DNA from 2 places in the Roseovarius carneus genome. Region 1 is predicted to be linked to the other one. Evidence: riboswitches for the same ligand, from Rfam matches in the RefSeq annotation. Region 1 holds a riboswitch; the other holds the start of a gene.

What was found. Region 1 has a riboswitch for thiamine pyrophosphate ahead of KUD11_RS00760 (ABC transporter substrate-binding protein). Riboswitches for the same ligand answer to the same signal wherever they lie in the genome.
Region 2: linked by a shared signal. The riboswitch ahead of thiD (bifunctional hydroxymethylpyrimidine kinase/phosphomethylpyrimidine kinase) and the one ahead of KUD11_RS00760 (ABC transporter substrate-binding protein) in region 1 are both predicted to bind thiamine pyrophosphate.

Annotation. Positions count from the first base shown of each region.
Region 1 is NZ_JAHSPD010000001.1:136,736-141,148, reverse strand. Features, by position in the region: gene KUD11_RS00765 (TenA family protein) at 1-586, opposite strand, end outside; gene KUD11_RS00760 (ABC transporter substrate-binding protein) at 586-1,521, opposite strand; TPP riboswitch at 1,611-1,715, opposite strand; gene KUD11_RS00755 (DUF4153 domain-containing protein) at 1,822-3,573, shown strand; gene KUD11_RS00750 (heme NO-binding domain-containing protein) at 3,639-4,226, shown strand; gene KUD11_RS00745 (GGDEF domain-containing protein) at 4,226-4,413, shown strand, end outside.
Region 2 is NZ_JAHSPD010000001.1:1,322,482-1,326,894, forward strand. Features, by position in the region: gene KUD11_RS06580 (sensor histidine kinase) at 1-1,226, shown strand, start outside; gene KUD11_RS06585 (hypothetical protein) at 1,306-1,443, shown strand; TPP riboswitch at 1,505-1,608, shown strand; gene thiD (bifunctional hydroxymethylpyrimidine kinase/phosphomethylpyrimidine kinase) at 1,654-2,466, shown strand; gene thiO (glycine oxidase ThiO) at 2,472-3,485, shown strand; gene thiS (sulfur carrier protein ThiS) at 3,454-3,651, shown strand; gene KUD11_RS06605 (thiazole synthase) at 3,651-4,413, shown strand, end outside.

The DNA of each region.
Region 1 (4,413 bases):
GCGGATCAGACCCAAGGCGGCGGGCCACTGCGCCATCAATCAACGCGCCCACATCACGGCAGAGGGTTTGCGTGTCGTCACCTGCATAGGTCTCGATCCAGTCTGCATAGGGCGTGGTGGCCGATTTCTCCCGCGCCAGCCGCGCACCGATCTCGCCATAGCCCAGAACGCAAGGCGCAAGGGCGGCCAAAAGGTCCAGAAGATCGCCCGAATGGCCCGCATCCAGAACATAACGGGTATAGGCGATGTTGTGCGTATGCTCACGGGCTGCAAAAAGATCAGCTTCGCTCAACCCTTCGGCGGCGCAGGTCTGGATATGGAGGCCAAGCTCCTCGTCCAGAAGGGAGGTCACCGTGCGCGCGGCGAGGCGCATTTCCTCAGGCGTTTCGGCCTTGGTCACGGCCAGCGCCCATGCGCGCGAAAAGTGGATGAGGAAGATATAGTCCTGCACCAGATATGTCAGATACGCCTCACGCGGCAGGGTGCCATCTTTCAGCCCTTCGACAAAGCGGTGATGGGTATAGGCGCGCCACGCGCCCGAGTGCTCGGCGCGCCAAAGCGCGAAGGTTTTGCCGTAGTCCACCATCACTCAGCACCCAGATCAATCGCCAGAGACGACACGGGGCGGATGCCCTCGATCAGACCCGCCTCCGACAAGAACGCCTCATAGCCTGCATAGCGCGCGGCATCCAAACCCGCAGGGCGCAGCGCGAAGCGGGGCAGGGTGTCGCGCCACGCGCGCTTGTTCAGCTCATCATCCAGCTCGGCCGAGGTTGCGCGGAAAATGTCCCAGCTTTCCTCGGGGTGGTTGACGATGTATTGCGTGGCAAGCTCCGTGGCGCGCAAAAAGCGTTTGAGCATCTCGGGGTTCAGCGTCTCGGAATTGGCCACATAGATCAGCTCGTCATAGGGCGGCACGCCTTGCTCCTCGACGAAGAAGCACTTTCCCGCGACACCTTCGATATCCATCTGGTTCAACTCGAAATTCCGGTAGGCGCCCAGCACCGCATCCACCTGCCCAGACATCAGCGCTGGGCTGAGCGACCAGTTGACATTGACCAACTCGATATCATCCAAAGTCATGCCCTCTTGCGCGAGGATGGACACAAGCAGCGCTTCCTCAACCCCCGCCACGGAAAACCCGATTTTGCCGCCTTTCAGGTCGGCGATGGATTTTACCGGGCCATCCTCCAGCACCAAAAGGCAGTTGAGCGGGCTGGCGATCAGCGTGCCCACGCGAATGAGCGGCAGACCCTCGGCCACCTGAAGGTGCAATTGCGGCTGATATGAGATGGCGAGGTCGGCCTGCCCGGCCGCGACCATCTTGGGCGGCGCGGAAGGGTCGGCGGGGGCGATAATCTCGACCTCAAGGCCCGCATCCGCAAAAAGTCCACGCTCCTGCGCGATGATCAGAGGCCCATGGTTTGGGTTGATGAACCAGTCCAGCAGGACGGTCATCTTGTCTTGGGCGGCGGCAGGGCCGGCGATGAGAAGGGCGGCAGCGAGGGCGGCGAGGCGCATGAGTATGTCTCCGGATGCGGGGGCTATGCCCCGGCTTGGGTGGAGATCAGCAATGGCATAAGGACAAGGCAAGCCGCGCGCGGGTGCGCCTCAGGCTTTGCTCCGTTCCCTACGCCGGTACTGACCGGATCAGGTTCGGTGGGTTGGCCAATGCCTCTCAGCCATGATCGCTCACAGCACCCCAACGGATGCGTTAGACGTAGCAAGACGCGCGCGCTCTGGCAAGCGTATCTGCGTTGCGCGCGCCGCCCGGTGCGTTAGGGTGGCCACGCAGATACGCCAGAAAAGGAGCCACCGGAGATGAGCCAAGAGATGCAAAGCGTGGCCACGCGCCTGTCGCTTGCGGCGATCGGCGCCCTGTCGGGCCTGGCCGTTTGGGGCATGGCCGAGGTGCTGCCCGATCTCGTAGATAATACGCGCGCCTTGGTATTTCTGCTGACGCTTGGTTTTGTGTTCTTTGGCGTGCTTCTCGCCCTCATTGGCCCTGAGCGCCCTGTGCCTGCAAGCTTGGGTGCGGCGGGGCTTGCGGTGCCGTCGGCGGCGCTTTTCCTCTGGGCCAGTTACCGGTTCGAGAATATGGACGCGTTTTTCGACCATTCCGAGGGGCTTCTGGCGCTGGGTGCTGGGCTCTTTATTGCGGTGCCGTTTGTGGCGGCTGGTATGGCCACGCAGGGGGGCTGGCGCGATTACGCGCGGCTCTTTGATACCTCATGGAATATCGTGGTGCGCTACGCCGCCGCTTGGCTTTTTGCCGGGGTGGCATGGGGTGTCGCGATGGCATCTGACGCACTTTTAGGCCTTGTTGGCGTGCATGTGATCGAGACATTGATCGAGATTGAGGTGGTGCCCTACATCTTTACCGGGCTGGTTCTGGGGCTTGGTCTGGCCATCGTTCATGAACTCAGTGATTACATCTCGCCGTTTTTGTTGATCCAGCTTTTCCGGGTGCTTGTGCCCGTGGTTCTAGTCGTTGTGGTGGTCTTTATTGTGGCCCTTCCGCTGCGCGGGCTCGGTGATCTCTTTGGGCAATTCTCAGTGGCGACGATGATGGCGGGGGTCGCGATTGCGTCCATCACGCTGATCACCACGGCGATTGGCCGCGATGACGAGATGTCGGCGCAGGGCGCGGGCATGCTCTTTGCCACACAGGCGCTGAGCATTCTGATCACGGTGCCTGCTGCCCTCGCGCTTTATGCCGTGTGGCTGCGGGTGGACCAATATGGGCTGACACCACAGCGGGTGGCCGCGATGCTGGGCGCGTTTGTGGTGCTGAGCTATGCGCTGGCCTTTGCGGTGTCGGTTGCGATGCGCGGTGATTGGCGCGGGCGGATACGGGCGGTGAACCGTTACAAGGCGATGGCGGTTGTCACCCTCGCAGCCCTGTGGATGACGCCCGTGATCAACGCCGAGCGCATGTCCACCGCCAGTCAGGTCGCGCGCGCCGAAGCCGGTTTGCCGCCCGAGGAACTGGCCCTGTGGGAGATGGCCCATGACTGGGGCAAACCGGGGCGGCGGGGACTGGACCGGGTGGCGGGCTTTGCTGAAGCGTCTGGAAACACAGAGCTTGCGGCACGGATCGACAGCGCCCGAACCGCTGCCAACAGTTGGGAATTCAGCCAAACGGTGCAGGCCGAGGACGTGCCTATGCTGGACGGAACCGTGCCGTTGCGACCTGCGGGCGCGGTCCTGCCGGAGGGGGCATTCGGTAGGCTCAGCGCATTTGAGCAGCGCAGCATTGATGCGGCCTGCAAGCGAAGCCTGCTGGGGGGCTTTCCGGGCTGCGTTCTGGTGATCGCGGGATTTGAGCCGCTGACCCCGGTGCAGGGGGTGATCGGCCTTTACTATCAGGGTGGCGACATTGTGCAGGTAACGGCCTACGAGCTGCATGAGGGCGCACTTATGCGCATTGGGCGCGTGATAACGGCAGACGGGCTTTCGCCGCGCTTGGGGCGGGCCGAGATGATGCAGATTCTTGAGGGCGACTTTCAGATCATCCCTGTTCCGCGCAATGTGTTGGACCTAGGAGAGATGCAGATTTTTCCGCGCAATTGACGCTGTTTGCTGAATATTAACCGGGCTGCACGATACCTGCCGTATTGCATTTTGCGGAGTTGGATATGCACGGGTTGATTAACCGGGCCATTGAGCGATTTATTCGTGACACCTATGGGCGCGACACATGGGGGCGTGTGACGCGGCTTGCCGGGCTCGATTTCACCGAGTTCGAATCCATGCTGACCTATGACGCGGCGTTGACCCAAGATGTGCTTGCCGCCGCCGAAACGGCGCTTGATCGTCCATTGCCGGGAATTTTGGAAGATATCGGAACCTATTTGGTGTCGCACCCCAAGGTCGAAGGGCTGCGGCGTCTGCTGCGATTTGGCGGTGAAGACTTTCACGAATTTCTGCACTCTTTGGATGACCTGCCCGCGCGCGCGCGTCTGGCCGTTGGTGATCTGGTGCTCCCCGAGATGGAGCTGCGCGAGCACGGCCCTGAGCTTTACACGCTGACCTGCCGGGGAAATCTGCCGGGGTTTGGCCATGTTCTCGTGGGGCTCTTGCGTGCATTGGCTGATGATTACGGCGCGCTTGTGATGTTGGAGCAGCAGGGCGGTTGCGAGGGTGTGGAGAGCGTTGAGATCCGCCTGCTTGCCAAGGCCCATGCCACCGGGCGCGCATTTGATCTGGGAGCGGGGGCGGGATGATGAGCGAGAGCGCAAAATACATGGCGGCGATGCTGGATTGTCTTTGCCCCATGCACGTTATTCTCGATGCGGCGGGGCGCATCACCCATACCGGGCCTACAATGCGGAAACTCTGCGGGGCAGGCGCGGTCGGCACCCGGTTCACGGAGCTATTTGAGATCAAGCGGCCCCGCGGCGATGGATCCAT
Region 2 (4,413 bases), 1.2 Mb from region 1:
GTTTTGCGGGATACATTGCCATTTCCATTCCGATGACGCAGGTGGTTGAGCACCCTGACGCAGATGCCGCGCGGCGCCCCGTTAGCCTCACGACATTCAACAGCGCAGGCGATATCCTGACGCATGACAGCACCGACAGCTCGGTGGATGTGCAGGCTACGCTGCCCGCTGATCGCGCGCTGGCTGCGCTGGCCGGTTCACAGGATGAGACGTTCACGGCCACCGATCGCGCCGGGCGCGAGCGTAGCTTCGCCCTCGTGCCGATCATCCCCGATCTCACCTACGCGCTGGGCAGTTGGCCCCCGGACCTGCGCCAAACAAGCTTTTGGGGCATGGCGGTGGCGCCTGCGGTCTTCCCGCTTTTGATGTTTTTGGCCAGCCTCGCGGTGGCGTATTTCGCCATGGACCGGCTTGTGGTGCAGCAGGTGGCGGACCTGCGCCGCCGGATGCGCGGCTTTGCCCGCACGCGCGAATTTGACCCTGACGCCCGCGCGTTCGGCATGTCGGATGAGCTGCGCGATCTGGACGAGACCTTCACCGACATGGCGCTTGATCTGATGGATGATGAGGCGAAAATGGAGGACGCATTGCGCGAGAAGAACGTCCTTCTCAAGGAGGTGCATCACCGGGTGAAGAACAATCTGCAACTCATCTCGTCAATCATGAACATGCAGATCCGCAAGGCCCAAAGCCCCGAGACCGAAGTTGTGTTGCGCCGCCTGCAAGAGCGGATCATGGGGCTGAGCACGGTGCATCAAAACCTCTATCAGACCGAAAATCTCAGCCGCACGCAGGCTGATACGCTCTTGGCGGAGCTCTTTGATCAACTGGCGGTCACGGGGATCAAGCCCGGCAGTAATGTGGATGTCAGCCGCACATTCGCCCCGCTCATTCTGGTGCCTGATCAGGCCGTCCCGCTCTCGCTTTTGGCGTCCGAGGCGGTGACGAATGCGCTCAAATACATCGGCGCTGTCGAGGGCGCGCGCCCCTACCTGCGCGCGGCTCTCACGCGCCCCGGCCCGGATCAGGCGGAGTTCACATGCGAAAATTCCCTTGCGGCAGCAGTGCCGGATGAGGCCGAGGGCACAGGTCTCGGTGCGCAGCTTGTCCGCGTCTTCGCCGCACAGCTGGGTGGGGAGGCCGTGGTCGAGACAGGGGGGGATTTCTACCGCATTACCGTCCGCTTCGCGGTTGATGAGACCGAGCCCAGCCCCGCCGATCATTGAGCGCAGGCACGGCAACGGAACCCCCGTTGGGGGCTGCGTGTTGAGGGGGCATGTACACAGAAACGCAACAGGGTTTGGCATGACATTCGACCTTCTTTTCGCAGGCTTGGTGTCGCTTTTGGTGATCACCGCACTCATTGTGGCGATCACGGGTCCGCGCCAACGTGGACGCAAACGCGCGTCCCCCCGCATGCGCAAGGACGATCCCAAGCGCTGATCCCACACACAAAAACCCAGCACCCGGCGATTGCGCAGCCCCTGCAACTGGTGTAGCAATCTGGCATCCGTCGGGGGGCCCATATGAGGGCTGAGAGGTGCGTTGCGCCGACCCGTCGAACCTGATCCGGGCAATTCCGGCGTAGGGAACGGAGATATGGCCCAGGCGCCATCCTTCCCCTCGTTCTGCCCTAACCTGAATGAGGAGCTTATGGTCGAGATTGCCGCCACGCCCATCGCCCTGACCATCGCTGGCTCTGACAGCGGCGGCGGCGCGGGCATTCAGGCCGACCTCAAGGCGATGTCGGCCCTCGGTGTCTATGGCGCGAGCGTGATCACCGCCGTCACCGCGCAAAACACCCAAGCTGTTACCGCCGTCCATGCGGTGCCCGCCGATGTGGTGCGCGCGCAGACGGACGCGGTTCTGGCGGATATGGGCGTAGGGGCGATCAAAATCGGCATGCTCTTCTCACCGGAGATTATCGAGGCTGTAGGCGTGGGCCTTGCGGAGTATTCCGGCCCCGTGGTGCTCGACCCGGTGATGATTGCCAAATCGGGTGATGCCCTGCTTCAGGACGCCGCGATTGCAGCCTTGGGCCGCGTGCTCCTGCCCCGCGCCGACCTGCTGACACCCAACCTGCCCGAGGCCGCACGCCTTTTGGGCACAACCCATGCCGAGTGCGAAGACGAGGTCGAGGCGCAGGGCCGCGCCCTTCTGGCGCTTGGGCCGCGCGCGGTTTTGATGAAGGGCGGCCATGCAGGTGGGGCGGACTGCGTTGATCTGCTGATCACCGCCCAAGGCACCACCCGCTTCACCGCGCTGCGCGTGGCCACGGCCAATACCCATGGCACCGGCTGCACCTATTCCGCCGCCATCGCCGCGCATTTGGCGCGGGGGCTGGAGATGGAGGAGGCCGTGCGCGCGGCCCACGCCTATCTCGCGGGGGCGATCCGGGCGGCGGATACGCTGCGCATCGGCTCGGGCCACGGTCCGGTGCATCATTTCTTTGGTCAGTGGGGCTAGCCCGCGTGGAGATCACCATCATTGGCGCAGGCGTGACCGGGCTGGCCGTGGCGCGGGCCTTACGCGATCGCGGCGCTGATCTGCGCATCGTTGAGCGTGGTGACGGGGCGGCCCCCGGCCCGCAGGCCTGCTCATGGTGGGCGGGCGGGATGCTGGCCCCGCATTGTGAGGGCGAAAGTGCCGAGGAGCCTGTCGTGCGCTTGGGCCAAGAGGCCGCCGGATGGTGGGAGGCCGCCACGGGCTGCGTCACGCGCGCAGGCTCGCTCGTGGTCTCGCCCGCCCGTGACCAGGCGGATCTGCGCAGGTTTTCGCAACGCACTTCGGGGTTTGAGCCGGTGGACGAAGCCCAGATCGCCGCTTTGGAGCCAGACCTTGAGGGCCGCTTCACCAAAGGCCTCTACTTCCCAAGCGAGGCGCATTTGGACCCCCGTGCGGCGCTGACAACCCTACGGACCCGTCTGGAAGCGGAGGGCGTCGCGTTTGAGACCCGAGAGGCCGACCCCACGCAGGAAGCCAAGCGCGCGCTCACCATCGATTGTCGCGGTCTGAGTGCACGCGCCGCGATGGATGGCTTGCGCGGTGTGAAGGGCGAGATGCTGGTTCTGCGCTGCCCCGATGTGGCTCTCACGCGCCCTATTCGTCTTTTGCACCCGCGCATCCCGCTCTATATCGTGCCGCGCGGTGAGGGGCTTTATATGCTCGGTGCCACCATGATCGAGGCGGGTGCGGGCAAACATCCCAGCGCCCGCGCTTTGCTGGAATTGCTGAGCGGGGCCTACGCGCTCAACCCCGCCTTTGGCGAGGCGGAGGTGCTGGAAATCGGCGTTGATGCCCGCCCCGCCTTTGCCGATAACCTGCCCCGGATCAGCCGCAAAGGGCGGCTTATCTCGGTTAATGGTCTCTATCGCCATGGCTTCCTTCTGGCCCCCGCCATGGCGCGGATGGTGGCCGCGATGTTATATGATGAGACAACACCGGAGGTGCTTCATGAAGATCGAGTTAAACGGCGCACCGCGTGAGACATCCGCCACCACGCTGGACGTTTTGCTCAGCGAGGCGGGCTATGACGGCGCGGTCGTGGCCACCGCGCGCAACGGCGATTTCGTGCCGCGCAGCGTGCGCGCGGACGAGGCTCTGAGCGAGGGCGACAGGATCGAAATCCTCGCCCCCATGAAAGGCGGATGATGCGCAGCTTTTACGGAACCGACCTGCCCAATGGGCTGATGCTGGGCACGGCGCTATACCCGTCGCCCGCCATTCTGGCCGAGGCGTTTCGCCGCTCGGGTGCATCCGTGGCTACGGTCTCGTTGCGCCGCGAAAGCGGGCAGGATCGTGCGGGACAGGATTTCTGGGCGATGATCCAAGGGCTGGGCGTGCATGTGCTGCCCAACACGGCCGGGTGCCATTCGGTCAAGGAGGCGGTGACGACTGCCCATATGGCGCGCGAGGTGTTCGGCACCAAATGGATCAAGCTGGAGGTGATCGGCGAGGAGGATACGCTGCAACCGGATGTGTTCGCGCTGGTTGAGGCTGCGCGGATACTCTCCGAGGATGGATTTCAGGTCTTCCCCTATTGCACCGAGGACCTTGTTGTCGCGGATCGTCTCCTGCGCGCGGGATGCGAGGTGTTGATGCCATGGGGCGCGCCGATTGGGTCCGGCCAAGGGCTCAACAACATCTTCGGGCTGCGCGCCATGCGGGCGCATTTCCCGGACGTACCTTTGGTGATCGACGCAGGGCTGGGCCTGCCCAGCCAAGGAGCCCAGGCGATGGAAATGGGCTATGATGCCGTGCTTTTGAACACGGCGGTGGCAAAGGCGGGCGATCCTGCGGCTATGGCCGAGGCGTTCGCGCTGGCCATCCGCGCCGGGCAACTGGCGGCAGGGGCGAGCCCGATGGAGCCGCGCGATATGGCCGCTCCTTCCACGCCTGTCATTGGTCAGGCAT